Regions from separate parts of the Streptomyces sp. NPDC043680 genome, predicted to be linked through region 2. Evidence: riboswitches for the same ligand, from Rfam matches in the RefSeq annotation. Region 2 holds a riboswitch; the other holds the start of a gene.
What was found. A riboswitch is a leader RNA that binds a small molecule or an ion and turns the genes downstream of it on or off. The one in region 2 is predicted to bind ZMP and ZTP.
Positions count from the first base shown of each region.

Region 1 (7,438 bases), on a different contig from region 2:
GGCCCGCAACGTCGGCCGGGCCACCGTCCTCGGCACGGCCGGGGCGGCCCTCGTCTACCTGCTCGGCACCCTCGCCGTCTTCGGCCTGGTCGCCCACGACCGGCTGGTCGCCTCGCAGGCCCCGTTCACCGACGCCGTGAACGCCATGTTCGGCGGAACCTGGGGCGGCACCCTGGTGGCCTGCGCCGCGGTCGTCTCGATGGTCGGCGCGCTCAACGGCTGGACCCTGCTCAGTGCGCAGACCCCGTACGCCGCCGCCAAGGACGGGCTCTTCCCGAAGGTCTTCGAGAACAGGAAGCGGGGCGTTCCCGTGGCCGGCGTGCTCGTCACCGCCGCCTTGGCCTCCGGCCTGACCGTCTACAACTACGCCGTGGGCGCGGACGGCGTCTTCGAGGTCCTCGTCCTGGTCACCACCTTCACGGCGACCGTCCCGTACCTGCTCTCCACCGCCGCGCAGGTCTACTTCCTGCTGTCCGGGCAGTCCGTGCGCGTCCACCGCGGCCGACTGCTGCGCGACGGGATCCTCGCCGTCCTCGCCTTCGGCTTCTCGATGTGGCTGGTGGCGGGCTCGGGTTACGCGGCCGTCTACCAGGGCGTGCTGTTCCTGTTCGCAGGCGTCCTCGGCTACGCCGCGATGTCCGCGCGCAGGCAGCGCGCTGCCGCCTGACCTGCGGAGTAGCGTGGGATCCGGGCACAGACAGGGAGCAGACGGGGAGTAGCAGGGGGCAGTAAGGGGTCGCCATGTCCGCGATCAGACAGAGCATCGACATCGCGCGCCGTCCCGAAGAGGTCTACACCTACATCACGGATTTCGCGCACCTGCCGGAGTGGCAGGCGAGCGCGCTCTCCGCCCGCCCGCTCGACGACGCACCGCCGCACGTGGGACAGCGCGTCGCCGTCACACGCCGGATGGGCAGGCGGGACCTCCCGATGACCATGGAGGTCGTGGAGCTGGACCCACCGCGGAGCTGGCACCTCCACGGAGTCGACGGCCCCGTACGCGGCGATGTGCGCGGGACCATCGAACCGCTCGACGACGGCAGGCGCTCGCGCGTCACCCTGGCCCTCGACTTCGAGGGGCACGGCATCGGCAGGGTCCTCGCCCCCTTGGTGGTCAAGCCGTTCGCCCGCAAGGAGATGCCGCGCAGCGAGGAGAAGCTCAAGCACCTCCTCGAACACGCCTAGTGCTGTGGCCGGGAAGGTTTGCCGGGTCGCGTTGTCCGGTGCGGTGCATTGCAAGGCGGAGGCCCGCGGCTCGTACTGGACGTACTTGCGCGGTCCGACAACGCAGCGAGGTGCCGTGCCGGGCGGCGCGACCGGTGGACCTTTCCGGTCACAGCACTAGACACCGGCGGGCCGGCCTTTCGGCCGGCCCGGCGGGCTCAGTCCAGGTAGTCGCGCAGGACCTGCGAACGCGACGGGTGGCGCAGCTTCGACATCGTCTTGGACTCGATCTGGCGGATCCGCTCACGGGTGACCCCGTACACGCGGCCGATCTCGTCCAGGGTCTTCGGCTGGCCGTCGTTGAGGCCGTACCGCATGGAGACCACGCCCGCCTCGCGCTCGGAGAGCGTGCCCAGGATCGACTGGAGCTGCTCCTGGAGGAAGGTGAAGGAGACCGCGTCGGCCGGGACGACCGCCTCGGAGTCCTCGATGAGGTCACCGAACTCGCTGTCGCCCTCCTCACCCAGCGGGGTGTGCAGGGAGATCGGCTCACGGCCGTACTTCTGGACCTCGATGACCTTCTCGGGGGTCATGTCGAGCTCCTTGCCCAGCTCCTCCGGAGTGGGCTCCCGGCCGAGGTCCTGGAGCATCTGGCGCTGCACGCGGGCGAGCTTGTTGATGATCTCGACCATGTGCACGGGGATGCGGATGGTGCGCGACTGGTCGGCCATGGCACGCGTGATCGCCTGCCGGATCCACCAGGTCGCGTACGTGGAGAACTTGAAGCCCTTGGTGTAGTCGAACTTCTCCACGGCGCGGATCAGGCCGACGTTGCCCTCCTGGATCAGGTCCAGGAAGAGCATGCCGCGGCCGGTGTAGCGCTTGGCCAGGGAGACCACGAGGCGGAGGTTGGCCTCCAGCAGGTGGTTCTTGGCGCGTCGGCCGTCCTCGACCAGGATCTCCAGCTCGCGACGGTAGGCGGGCTTGTGGTCCTCCTCCTCTTCGAGCTTGTACTCGGAGAAGAGTCCGGCCTCGATCCGCTTGGCGAGCTCGACCTCCTGCTCGGCGTTGAGCAGCGGCACCTTGCCGATCAGCTTCAGGTAGTCCTTGACGGGGTCGGCGGTGGCACCGGCCACCATGACCGTCTGCGCCGGGGCGTCGTCCTCGTCGTCGTCGGACAGGACGAAGCCCTGGGCGCCGCCCGCCTTGGGCGCTTCCTCCTCGACGTCGTCGACGAGGTCCTCGGCGGCCCAGTCCTCGCCCTCGATGACCGGGGTCTCGCCCTCGTCGGCGTCCTTGGCGGTGGTCTTCTTGGCCGCGGCGGTCTTCTTGACCGCGGTCTTCTTCGCGGCGGTCTTCTTGACCGCCCGCTTCTTCGGCTCGGCGGCGGCCTCGGCCGTCACCTCTTCCGCGGCGGGCGCGGTCGCCGCAGCGGGTATCGCCGCCGCGGCGGAGGGGGCCGTGGCGGCGGCCGAGGCCTTGCGCGCGCCGATGGGGCGCGGCGCGGCGGCCGCCTTCTTGGTCACGGTGCGGGCAGGCGCAGCGGCCGCCTTGCGGGGCTTCTTGGCGGCAGCCTTCGTGGCGGGCGCGGCGCTGACGTGCAGCGCGACACCCTCCTCGTCCAGGACCTGGTTCAGGCTGCGCAGGACCCGCTTCCACTGGTCCACCGGGATGCGGCCGGCCTCGAAGGCCTGGCGCACGTCGTCACCGTTGATGTGACCCTGCTCGCGGCCGCGCTCGACGAGCGCGACGAGGGCCTCCGATTCGGCGATCTCCGGAGGGAACGTACGGGACGGGCTGAGCGACACAAGGAGCCTCTCGTTGCGAACAGATAGGGAGTGGGCGGGACATCATCGCGCGGACTCGGGAAAACAGACCCGGGGGGGTCTGTATTCCGGGGCCGCGCGAGGACACCTGTCGGTTCATCGCATGCCCGAGTCGATTCGTTACGCGCTGAATTGAGTGACCTGCGCCACGCTGTGGGCGGGCAACCGATCCGCCGTGGATCCGTCCGCGCCCCTTCCGCCCCTTCCGTCGGCCCGTTTTGCGGGCTTCTATGAGGAAACGGGCGGTGTGCGCCACGAACGAGCCTTCGCGTTCGATCCGTTCGTGGAGCTCTCGCAGCCGGTCCCGGTACTGCCCGACCGTGAAGCCGGGCACCATCCAGATCACCTTCCGGAGAAAGTAGATCACGGCTCCGATGCCGTGAACTCCGTACGCAGTCTTTCGGCGCGCAAATCCACCACTTCCAGGCCCGCCTTCCCGGCTCCGGCGACCGCGTCGTCCGGGCGCCGGGCGCGCCGCGCCTGCTCCGGCTGCGGCCCGAGAAAGTACTCGACCAGCTCGAAGACGCTCGTCGGCCCGACCTGGGTGCGTGTCATGGCCCCATCGTCCCAGCGGGAGCGCCGGTGATCCACCGGTTTGACCGCTTGTGGGTGGTCTCCCCGTCTTCCCCGGTGGACCGGCCGCCACGTCGATTACAGTGGGACCGGGCCGTGACTGGCGTTCGGGTGGATCACCACCGGGGAGCGGCCCGGCGCACCCCCGTGCGTCGACTGCCGCGCGCCTGGGCGAACCGCGATCCCGCAGCGACGCTCAGGAGACCCCATGACGACTGCCCCGTCCGTTCCGCAGGGCCCGACCGGTGAGCAGGCGCAGACCGCCCGGCTCATGGACGGCACCGCCCTCGCCCGCCGCATCTCGGAGCAGACCGCGGCCTACGCGGCGAAGCTCACCGAGCGCACCGGCACCGCGCCCTGCCTCGCGACCGTGCTGGTCGGCGAGGACCCCGCATCCGTCACGTACGTCCGCATGAAGCAGAACCGCTGTGCCAAGGCCGGGATCACCTCCCGCCACGTGGAGCTCCCCGCGGAGACCACCACCGAGGAGCTCGTCGCCGCGATCACCGCTCTCTCCGAGGACCCGGAGATCAGCGGCATCCTCCTCCAGCACCCCGTCCCGCACCACATCGACGAGCGCGCCGCCTTCGAGGCCATCGCCCCGGGCAAGGACGTCGACGGGGTCACCATGCACTCCTTCGCCGCCATGGGCTTCGGACTGCCGGGCTTCGTCTCCTGCACGCCCGGCGGCATCATGCGCCTGCTCGCCGAGTACGACGTCGACCTGACCGGCAAGCACGCCGTCGTGGTCGGCCGCAGCGCGATCCTCGGCAAGCCGGCCGGCATGCTGCTGCTGGAGCAGAACGCCACCGTCACCTACTGCCACTCCCGCACCCGGGACCTCCCCTCGATCGTGCGCCAGGCCGATGTGCTGGTCGCCGCCGTCGGCAAGGCCGAGTTCATCCGGGGCGAGGACATCAAGCCGGGCGCGGTGGTCCTGGACGCCGGTTACAACGAGGGCAACGTCGGCGACGTCCACTTCGAGTCGGCCGCCGCCCGGGCCTCGCTGATCACCCCGGTCCCCGGCGGTGTCGGCCCGATGACCATCGCCGTGCTCCTGGAGCAGACCGTGCAGGCGGCCGCCGCCCAGGCCGGCCTGGCGCTCGCCGAGCTCTGACACCGGGGCACACCGTCCCGCGGCACGCCCCGCGCCCCGGACCCGCCGGCCCGGGGCGCCGCCGTGCCGGGCCCCTGCCTACGGGCGGCCGCAGACGTCCCGGCGGGCGGCCGCCACGATCGGGGACCGGCGGAACTCCCACGCCAGCGCCGCCAGCGGCCGTGAGTCCAGGCGGTGCGGATCGGGAGGGCCCTGGGTGGCGGCGGCCCCCTCCCGGGCCGCCGCCAGATCCGCGACCTCCCGGCGCCGGCACGCCGCCGCCAGCATCGCCGCGTCGGCGACGATCGCGGCCCGCTGCTCGCCGAGGCCTTCCTCCCGCGCGGCCTCGTACGCGGCGCACCGCACGGCGGGGTCGAACCAGCTCGCCAGGGCCAGGATCCCGTCGTCGATCACCGATTCCCGGTGGATCAGCCGGATGCCGACCGGTGACCACCAGGTGAGCGGCACGGTCTGCGCGCTGGACGCCGCGAACCCGCGCAGCGCCTTCCACAGCGGGTACAGCCGCCGGTACCGGCTGAAGTCGCGCCAGGCCGCCGACCCGCCGATCAGCGGCACGATGAACCCGCTCCCCAGCAGCAGGGCCGCCGCGGCGCCGAGCGGCGGAGCCACGTAGGTGGACAGGTCGTCCCAGTCGCGGCCGCTCCAGCGGGCGCCCACCGCGGCCCATTTCGCGACCAGGAAGCCCACGTCCAGCGCCCCGCCGAGCATGACCAGCGCCAGCCCGGTGCGCAGCGGGCGCATCGAGGGGGACACCCGGCGCATCCACGTCCAGCACAGCAGGGTGAGCGTCGTGCTGCCCACGGTGTGCGCGAGGAGGTAGCAGGCGATCATCTCGCGCAGCCACGGGGTGTTGGCGTAGTACGTGTCCAGGTCGCGCACCCGCTCCACCGGCGCGTCCCCCATGGCGAAGAGCGAGACGATCAGCACCGCGACGGCGCCGTACGCGGCGATGGTCAGGCGCGTGGCCCGGCGCACGCCGGGGGTGGGGCGGCTGCCCCAGTGCAGGATCAGCACGATGCAGGCGCCCGAGAACGCGGTGAGCATGCTGTACACCAGTGGGGCCGAGAAGTTGACGATGCCGGTCAGCTTGTTGACCGCGACGATCGTCGGCGGCGCCGCGAGGAACATCACCAGGGTGCCGACCGCCAGCAGCGTGCAGACGGCGCGGACGGTGGGCTGCCCCCAACTGCGGCGCAGCGTCGGCGCCTTGACCAGCAGGGCCACGCCGATCACCACCCCCGGCACGTACAGGATGAGGCTGTCGCTCATCGGGCCTGGCCGACGGGGCCCACCGGTCCCACAGGGTCGGCGGGCTCGACCGCCTCCGCGGCGGCGTCCCGGTCGAGTCCCGCGACGGCCCGCTCGGCGGCGGTCAGCGGAGCCGCCTTCAGCGCCCCCCGGTCCGAGGCCCGCAGCACGTCCCACACCACGGACGGGCGGACCCAGTAGGTGGGGGAGCTGTTCATGGTGATCACCTGCAGCAGGGCGCGGGCCAGGGTCGGGCGGGTGGTGGCCCCGGTCATCAGCCGGTCGACGTACGCGGTGAGCAGTCCGGCGCCGGCCCGCGGCTTCATGCCGGTGGCGCCCGGGTAGAGGATGTCCTGCGAGGTGGCGAGGTCCCAGGCCGTGGACACCAGGGGGGCGAGCGCGCGCTGCGCCTCGCGGCCGATGGCCGGGTGGGCGAGCCCCTTGGCGCGCAGCAGGGCGCGTACGGCCAGCAGGCCTTGAGCTGCGACCGTCATGCCCTGCCCGTACAGCGGGTTGAAGGTGGCGACCGAGTCGCCTACCGCGAAGAAGCCGTCGGGCAGGTCGGCCTTCTCGAAGTAGAGCCGCCGGTTGGCGGTGCCCTGGGTGACGGTGACGTCCGTCAAGGGCTTGCGGTGTTCCAGGAGTTCGCCGACGATCGGGTCGCGGACGCCCTTCGCGAACGGGACGAAGGCATCGGGGTCGGAGGTGGGCTGGCCGCCGCGGGTGCCGGACAGCGTGGCCTGCCACTGCCCGTTCTCGATCGGCACGATCGTCGCCGTCTGCCCGGGTACGGGCACGCGCGGGTCGGACTGCACGTTGATGATCGGGAAGCCCATCGCGTGCGACCCGGCGGGTGCCTCGAAGACACGGGTCGCGTAGACCAGGCCGGAATCCACCTCGGCCTGCCGGATGCCGCTCAGGCCGAGCTCCTGGAGCCAGATCCGGGCCCGGGAGCCGCGCCCGCTCGCGTCGACCACCAGGTCCGCGGAGACCAGCCGGCCCTTCTCCTGCGGGGTGTCGACCCGTACGCCGGTGACCCGGTCGGCCGTGCCCTCCAGGGAGCGGACCCTGGCCTGCTGGAGGGTGCTCACGCCCTGCAGGCCGACCACACGGGCCCGGACCACCGAGTCGAGGAGGTCGCGGCTGCACGAGATGTTGAACTGCATTTCCCGGTGCCGCGGCAGCCAGCCCTGGGCGGTCTTCGTGACCAGATCGGTGGGCAGGCTGCGGCGCATCGCCCCCGCGGCCGTCCATTCCTCGGTGATGCCCGGCAGGATCGCCTCGATGGCGCGCGCCCCGCCCGACCACAGGAGGTGGACGTGCCGGGCCTGGGGCAGCCCGCGCCGCGGCTCCGGTCCCTCGGGCAGCGTGTCCGCGTCGATGACCGTGACCGTGGCGTGTTCCGCGAGGACGGCCGCCGCGAGCAGACCGGCCAGACTGCCGCCGATGACGACGGCATGGCGGGGCGGGGAAGACTGGTTCATCGTGAGGCGCTCTCTGTCAGGGCCGT
Region 1 is NZ_JBWKCE010000008.1:176,971-184,408, reverse strand. It holds gene AC0666_RS18865 (amino acid permease) at 1-667, shown strand, start outside; gene AC0666_RS18860 (SRPBCC family protein) at 742-1,185, shown strand; gene AC0666_RS18855 (RNA polymerase sigma factor) at 1,383-2,972, opposite strand; partial or broken gene AC0666_RS18850 (SAM-dependent methyltransferase) at 3,208-3,536, opposite strand; ZMP/ZTP riboswitch at 3,650-3,743, shown strand; gene AC0666_RS18845 (bifunctional 5,10-methylenetetrahydrofolate dehydrogenase/5,10-methenyltetrahydrofolate cyclohydrolase) at 3,772-4,680, shown strand; gene AC0666_RS18840 (MAB_1171c family putative transporter) at 4,759-5,949, opposite strand; gene AC0666_RS18835 (NAD(P)/FAD-dependent oxidoreductase) at 5,946-7,412, opposite strand.
Region 1: another riboswitch for ZMP and ZTP. It lies ahead of AC0666_RS18845 (bifunctional 5,10-methylenetetrahydrofolate dehydrogenase/5,10-methenyltetrahydrofolate cyclohydrolase); the one in region 2 lies ahead of AC0666_RS03080 (serine hydroxymethyltransferase).

Region 2 (7,647 bases):
GGACCTCGGCCTCGGTGTCGGTGACCGCGCTCTTGATCTTCTTCTCGGTGGCCTTGGCCTCGTCGAGGAGGTTGATCAGGCCCTTGGGGGACGAGGCGGACTTCGACATCTTGATCGACGGGTCCTGGAGGTCGTAGATCTTCGCGACCTCCTTGACGATGTGCGCGGCGGGCAGCGTGAAGGTCTCGCCGAAGCGCTGGTTGAAGCGCTCGGCCAGGTCGCGGGTCAGCTCGATGTGCTGGCGCTGGTCCTCGCCGACGGGGACGGCGTTCGCCTGGTAGAGCAGGATGTCGGCGACCTGGAGGATCGGGTACGTGAACAGGCCGACGCTGGCGCTGTTCACCCCGCCCTTGGCGGACTTGTCCTTGAACTGGGTCATCCGGCTGGCCTCGCCGAAGCCGGTGATGCAGTTCATCACCCAGGCGAGCTGGGCGTGCTCGGGGACGTGGCTCTGGATGAAGAGCGTGCAGCGGTCGGGGTCGAGGCCGGCGGCGAGGAGCTGCGCGGCCGAGAGCCGGGTGTTCGCGCGGAGGTCCTTCGGATCCTGCGGCATGGTGATCGCGTGCAGGTCGACGACCATGTAGAAGGCGTCGTGCGTCTCCTGCAGGGCGACGTACTGGCGGATGGCTCCGAGGTAGTTCCCGAGGTGGAACGAGCCGGAGGTGGGCTGGATGCCGGAGAGCGCGCGAGGACGATCAGAAGCCATGGCTCCATTCTCTCAGGTGCGGGGGCCGACTCCGGCCGTTCCGTGGCCGGAAGCCGCCGGGTCCTTGCGGGGGCGCCGGGCGGGCGGGCCGTGCCGGGCGGGCGGCGGCTGCGGGTACCGCCGCGTAGCGGCGCGTCCGGATCTTGCCCGAAGCAAGCGACCGCTTTGGCCCTGCGAGTGCCGGCCCCGGCTGCGGGACGCCCGGGCGGGGGCGGGGTGGGGTGTTGACCGGGGCGTAGAACGTGATTTGTTGGCGCCTGATCCCGATCACCAAGGCGATCCGGATCAGGCGCCATAAATCATCAGCCCCGGACGACACCCCACCCCGTCACCGCCCCCGGCCCCCGCACCACCCCGCCGCGCAGCGGCCCCGCGCGGTCAGGAGACCGGGAGGCCCGGGGCCGGGTGGGTGGCCATGAGGGCGGTGACCTCCTTGCGGATCACGGACAGGGCCGCCTCGTCGGACGCGGACGCCGCGTCCACCGCGCGGGAGATCCAGTCCGCCACCAGCGGCATGTGCTCCTCGGTCAGGCCGCGGGAGGTGAGCGAGGGGGTGCCGATCCGGATCCCCGACGGGTCGAAGGGCTTGCGCGGGTCGAACGGGACCGTGTTGTAGTTCACCACGATGCCCGAGCGGTCCAGCGCCTTGGCCGCCACCTTGCCCGGCACGCCCCGGGAGGTCAGGTCCACCAGGATCAGGTGGTTGTCCGTACCGCCCGACACCAGGTCGAAGCCCCGGCCCAGCAACTGCGCGGCCAGCGCCTTGGCGTTGGCGACGACCGCGTGCGCGTACGTCACGAACGACGGCTGCGCCGCCTCGTGCAGGGCCACCGCGATGCCCGCCGTCGTCTGGTTGTGCGGGCCGCCCTGGAGGCCCGGGAACACCGCCTTGTCGATGGCCTTGGCGTGCTCCTCCTTGCACATCAGCATCGCGCCGCGCGGGCCCCGCAGGGTCTTGTGGGTCGTCGTGGAGACCACGTCCACGTGCCCGACCGGCGACGGGTGGGCCCCGCCCGCGATGAGGCCCGCGATGTGCGCCACGTCCGCGACGAGGACCGAGCCCGCCTCGGCGGCGATCGAGGCGAAGGCCTCGAAGTCGATCGTGCGGGGCAGCGCGGTGCCACCGCAGAAGATCAGCTTGGGTCGCTCCGCGAGGGCGAGGTCGCGGACCGCGTCGTAGTCGATGAGGCCGGTGTCGGCGCGGACGCCGTACTGGACGCCGCGGAACCAGGAGCCCGTCGCCGAGACGCCCCAGCCGTGCGTCAGGTGGCCGCCCATCGGCAGGGCCATGCCCATCACCGTGTCGCCGGGCTTCGCGAAGGCCAGGTACACGGCCAGGTTCGCGGGCGAGCCCGAGTACGGCTGGACGTTCGCGTGGTCCACCCCGAACAGGCCCTTGGCCCGCTCGACGGCGAGCGCCTCGACGCGGTCGATGTTCTGCTGGCCCTCGTAGTAGCGGCGGCCGGGGTAGCCCTCGCTGTACTTGTTCTGCAGCACCGTGCCGGAGGCTTCGAGCACCGCCGCCGACACGTAGTTCTCGCTGGGGATCAGGCGCAGGGTCTCGGCCTGCAGGGTCTCCTCCGCCGCGACGAAGGACGCCAGCTCGGGGTCGGTCGCGGAAAGGGCGGGATGGCGGCGCGCGTTCACGGCGGCTCCTCCGGGGTCGATGTCAGTTCTCGTCCCCGCGAGGCCCAGGCGAGCGGCCCTGTGTGCGGTCGTCCGCGCACGACTCCCCCGGAGTTGGTTCTCCGTACGCCAGTCGCCGTGCGTACCGCCCACCATAGCGGGCGGGCCACAAGAAAGGTTTCCGCGCCCGGTATACGAGCGACGTATAGCCGTATACCCGTATACAGGGTGGCGCCACCACTCGTCATCCGGGGCCGGCCGGCCCGCCCGCACGACCGACGATCGGAGACCCCGTGTCGACAACCGCTGATGCCCTGCGTGCCGCCGAGGCCCACAGTGCGCACAACTACCACCCGCTGCCCGTCGTCGTGGCGTCCGCCGAAGGCGCGTGGATGACCGACGTCGAAGGCCGTCGCTACCTCGACATGCTCGCGGGCTACTCGGCGCTCAACTTCGGCCACGGCAACCGCCGTCTCATCGACGCGGCCCACGCGCAGTTGGAGCGGGTCACGCTCACCTCGCGCGCCTTCCACCACGACCGCTTCGCCGAGTTCTGCGCCGAGCTGGCCGCGCTGTGCGGCAAGGAGATGGTGCTGCCGATGAACACCGGCGCGGAGGCGGTGGAGACGGCGGTGAAGACCGCCCGCAAGTGGGGCTACGAGGTCAAGGGCGTGCCGGACGGCCACGCCAAGATCGTGGTCGCGTCCGACAACTTCCACGGCCGTACGACGACCATCGTGAGCTTCTCGACCGACCACGAGGCCCGCGACCACTTCGGTCCGTACACGCCGGGCTTCGAGATCGTGCCGTACGGGGACCTCACCGCGCTGTCCCACGCCGTCACCTCGAACACCGTGGCCGTACTGCTGGAGCCGATCCAGGGCGAGGCGGGGGTCCTCGTGCCGCCGCCCGGATACCTCCCGGGCGTGCGGGAGCTGACGCGCGAGCGCAACGTGCTGTTCATGGCGGACGAGATCCAGTCGGGCCTGGGCCGGACCGGCACGACCTTCGCCTGCGAGCACGAAGGGGTCGTGCCGGACGTCTACATCCTCGGCAAGGCCCTGGGCGGCGGTGTGGTCCCGGTCTCCGCGGTCGTCGCCGACCGGGACGTGCTCGGGGTGTTCCGCCCCGGCGAGCACGGCTCCACCTTCGGCGGCAACCCGCTGGCCTGCGCCGTCGCCCTGGAGGTGATCGCGATGCTGCGCACCGGCGAGCACCAGCAGCGCGCCGCCGAACTCGGCGACCACTTGCACCGCGAGCTCGGCCTGCTGGTCGGCGGCGGCGCGGTGACCGCCGTCCGCGGGCGCGGCCTGTGGGCGGGTGTGGACATCGCCCCGGGACACGGCACCGGCCGGCAGGTCTCCGAACAGCTGATGCAGCGGGGCGTGCTGGTCAAGGACACCCACGGGGCGACGATCCGGATCGCCCCGCCGCTGGTGATCAGCAAGGAGGACCTGGACTGGGGCCTGGACCAGCTGCGGGCCGTGCTCGCCGGGTGATCAGAGGATGACGTGGGGCAGGAAGCGGGCGTACTCGTCCGTGACCGGCCCCGCCGATTCCCGGATGCCGAGCCCCGCCGCCTCCTCCTCGACGACCCACGCGCCGAGCACGACCCGGTTGCCGTCGAAGTCGGGCAGCGGGGCCAGGGCCTGGAAGCAGTACGTCTCCCCATCGGCCGGTACGAACGGCTCCCCGCCCGGACCGGCCTCGTGGAGGGTGACCCCGGCGCCCTCGCGGCCCAGCAGCGGCTTGGCCGCGTAGCCGGTGGTGTCGGCGAGTTCGCGCGGGCCGTCGAGGTAGGCGGGCAGCAGGTTGGGGTGGTCGGGGAAGAGCTCCCACAGGATCGCCAGCAGCGCCTTGTTGGACAGCAGCATCTTCCACAGCGGCTCGATCCAGCAGGTGCTGCCGGATCCGCCGCCGTGGTCGTACGTGCCGAGGACCTGCGGGCCGAAGGTGTCGGTGGCCAGCCACTCCCACGGGTAGAGCTTGAAGCAGCTGCGGATGAAGCGGAGTTTCTGGTCCACGAACCGGCCCGACAGGCTGTCCCAGCCGATCTGCTCGACGGACAGCGCCTCGGTCTCCAGGCCCGCCTGTTCGGCGGTCTCCTGGAGGTAGGCCACCGTCATCAGGTCCTCGCCGAGCTCGTCGGTCTCGGAGTGCGCGAAGTGCAGCGGTCCGGGCGGCAGCAGCTCCGCCTGCCGGCGCCAGGCGTCGACGAGCCGCTCGTGCAGGGAGTTCCACTGGTCGGCGCCGGGGAAGCGCTCCTCCATCCAGAACCACTGCGGGCTCGCCGCCTCGACGAGGGAGGTGGGGGTGTCCGCGTTGTACTCCAGCATCTTGGCCGGGCTGCCGGAGCCGTCGTAGTGCAGGTCGAACCGGCCGTACAGGGACGGCTGTTCGGCACGCCTGCGCCAGGACTCGGCGATCAGGGCGGCGAGGCCGGGCTCGGTGATGCCGAGGTCGGCGAAGCGGTCGTGCTCGACGATGTGCGCGGCCGCGGCCAGGCACATGGCGTGCAGCTCCTCGACGACGTCCTCCAAGGCCTCGACCTCGGGCAGCGAGAAGGAGTAGTACGCGCTCTCGTCCCAGTAGGGGCGCAGGGAGTCGTCCGGGTAGCGGGTGAGGGGGTAGATCAGCCCCTGCTCCTCGACGGTCCGCTGCCAGTCCGGGCGGGGCTCGATGGTGTGGCGCCGCACGGGCTCAGCCGCCGCTGGAGCTGGAGTGGCCGCCGATGCCGCCGCGGGTGACGGCGGACTTGTCGAAGCTGCCGCCGCTGACCTTGTTGTTGCGGACGCTCCCGCCGTAGTAGTACGCGCCGCGGCTGCTACTGCTGCCGCTCTTGCACTCCTTGCTGTTGAGCTTCTCCAGCGTGACGCGGTCCACGCAGCGCTTGTCGGGCTCGTCGCTCTTGCCGCAGGCCACGAGCGCGGCGGCCAGCAGTCCCATCCCGCCGAGGGCGACGGCGCCGGACCGCATGCGGCGGCGGGCGGTGCTGCTGCTCGTACTCGTGCTGTCCATGACCATGGGCGACAGACTAGAACGGGGCGGCAAGGCGATGGAATCCGGCCGCCCAAACCCTCGCCGCGCCTCCATGACCTAGAGTCAATTCGTGCTCCTTGGGATGATTTGTGCGCTCGGTGCGGCGGTCTGCTTCGGTACGGCATCGGTCCTGCAGGCGATGGCGGCCCGGGCCGCGGAGCCGGGGACCGGCTCGGGAGTGGACACGGCACTGCTCCTGCGGGCGCTGCGGCAGTGGCGGTACGTGGCGGGCCTCGCCCTGGACGCCGTCGGCTTCGTCCTCCAGATCGTGGCGCTCAAGCACATCCCCATCTACGCGGTGGGTGCGGCGCTGTCCGCGAGCCTCGCGGTGACGGCCGTGGTCGCGGCGCGGCTGCTGCGGACCCGGCTGAGCCGGACCGAGTGGGCGGCGGTGGCGGCGGTGTGCGCGGGGCTGGCGATGCTGGGTCTGTCCTCGGGCGAGGAGGGGTCCGGGACGGGCTCCCTCGTGTTGGAGCTCGGGCTGCTCGGGGTGGCCGCTCTGGTGCTGCTGGTGGGAGCGGTGGCGGGCGGCCTGCCGGACCGGCAGCGGTCGCTGGTCCTCGGCCTGGCCGCCGGGACGGGCTTCGGGGTGGTCGAGGTGGCCGTCCGCCTCATCGACGGGATCTCCTTCTCCGATCCGGCGGTGTACGCGCTGCTGCTGGGCGGCGGTGCGGCCTTCCTGCTGCTCACCTCGGCGCTGCAGCGCGGCTCGGTGACGGCGGCCACCGCGGGGATGGTGCTGGGCGAGACGATCGGGCCGGCGGCGGTGGGGGTGGCGTGGCTCGGCGACCGCACCCGCGAAGGTCTGGTCTGGCTGGCCGTCCTGGGCTTCGCGGTGGCGGTGTGCGGAGCCCTGGCCCTGTCCCGCTTCGGCGAGCCCCCGCCGGGGCCCGACCCCGCCTGACCTCACGGGAGCGCGGCGACCAGGGCCCGCAGGGTGGGGGACCAGGCGCTGGTCGAGGGGGTGCCGTAGCCCACCACCAGCGCCTCGCGGGGCGGGAGCGCCGCCTCCGGATGGGCGTAGCGGGACAGGGTTTCGAGGGCCAGGTCCTGCCAGGCCGCGGCCCGCAGCACCGCGGGCTGCGTCCCCTCGGGAAGGTCCAGCACCGCGTGCAGCCCCGCCGCGATCCCCGACACCGCCACCCGCCCCGCGACCGCCGCCACCAGCTCGTCGCGCCGGCGGCGGTACCTCAGCCGCATCCCCCGCACGTGCCGGTCGTACGCCCCCGACCGGATGAACTCCGCGAGCGTGAGCTGGTCCAGCGCGCTCGACGTCCAGTCGATGCGCCCCTTCGCCGCGACGACCTCGTCCACCAGCCCCGCCGGCAGCACCATCCACCCCATCCGCAGCCCTGGCGCCAGCGACTTGCTCGCCGTGCCGAGGTAGGCCACCCGCTCCGGGTCGAGCCCCTGCAGCGCCCCCACCGGCTGCCGGTCGTAGCGGAATTCGCCGTCGTAGTCGTCCTCCAGGACGAGCCCGCCCGTGGTCCGCGCCCAGTCGACCGCCGCCGCCCGCCGCTGCGGGGTCAGCGCGGCCCCGGTCGGGAACTGGTGCGCCGGAGTCAACAGCACCGCCCCCACCCCGTCGGGCAGTTCCGCCGTGCACGCCCCCGCCCCGTCCACCGGAAGCGGCCGGGTCCGCAGCCCCGCCCCGGTCAGCAGCTCCCGGTGCTCGCCGAGGCCGTACCCCTCCACCGCCACCTCCCGTACCCGCCGCGCCCGCAGCACCCCCGCCAGCAGCATCAGTGCATGTGCGTACCCCGCGCAGAGCACGATCCGCTCCGGGTCCGCGTACACCCCGCGCGCCCGCGACAAGTACCCCGCCAGGGCCTCCCGCAGCTCGACCCGGCCGCGCGGGTCGAGCCCGTACCCGAAGGCCTCGTTCGGTGCGTCGGTCAGGGCCCGCCGGGCCGCCGACAGCCAGGCCGCCCGCGGGAACCCGCCGAGGTCCGGACTGCCGGCCAGCAGGCTGTACGCGGACCCCCGCCGCGCGGGGCTGCGCACCCGGGCCGCCGCCGCCGGCCGGGCACGCGGCCTGGCCCGTTCCGCGACCCGGGTGCCCGAGCCCTGGCGGGCCGTCAGCCAGCCTTCGGCGACGAGCTCGGCGTACGCCTCCGCAACCGTGTTCCGGGCGATCCCGAGGTCGGCCGCGAAGGTGCGCGAGGACGGCAGCCGGGTCCCGGGGGCCAGCCGCCCGCTGCGCGCGGCCTCCCGCAACGCCTCGACGAGCCCGGCCCGCAGGCCGCGTCCGGCGGAGAGGTCAAGATGCAGGTCGG
Region 2 is NZ_JBWKCE010000001.1:656,982-664,628, forward strand. It holds gene trpS (tryptophan--tRNA ligase) at 1-706, opposite strand, end outside; gene AC0666_RS03080 (serine hydroxymethyltransferase) at 1,085-2,353, opposite strand; ZMP/ZTP riboswitch at 2,389-2,479, opposite strand; gene rocD (ornithine--oxo-acid transaminase) at 2,626-3,831, shown strand; gene AC0666_RS03090 (glutathionylspermidine synthase family protein) at 3,832-5,028, opposite strand; gene AC0666_RS03095 (hypothetical protein) at 5,033-5,356, opposite strand; gene AC0666_RS03100 (DMT family protein) at 5,454-6,275, shown strand; gene pdxR (MocR-like pyridoxine biosynthesis transcription factor PdxR) at 6,278-7,647, opposite strand, start outside.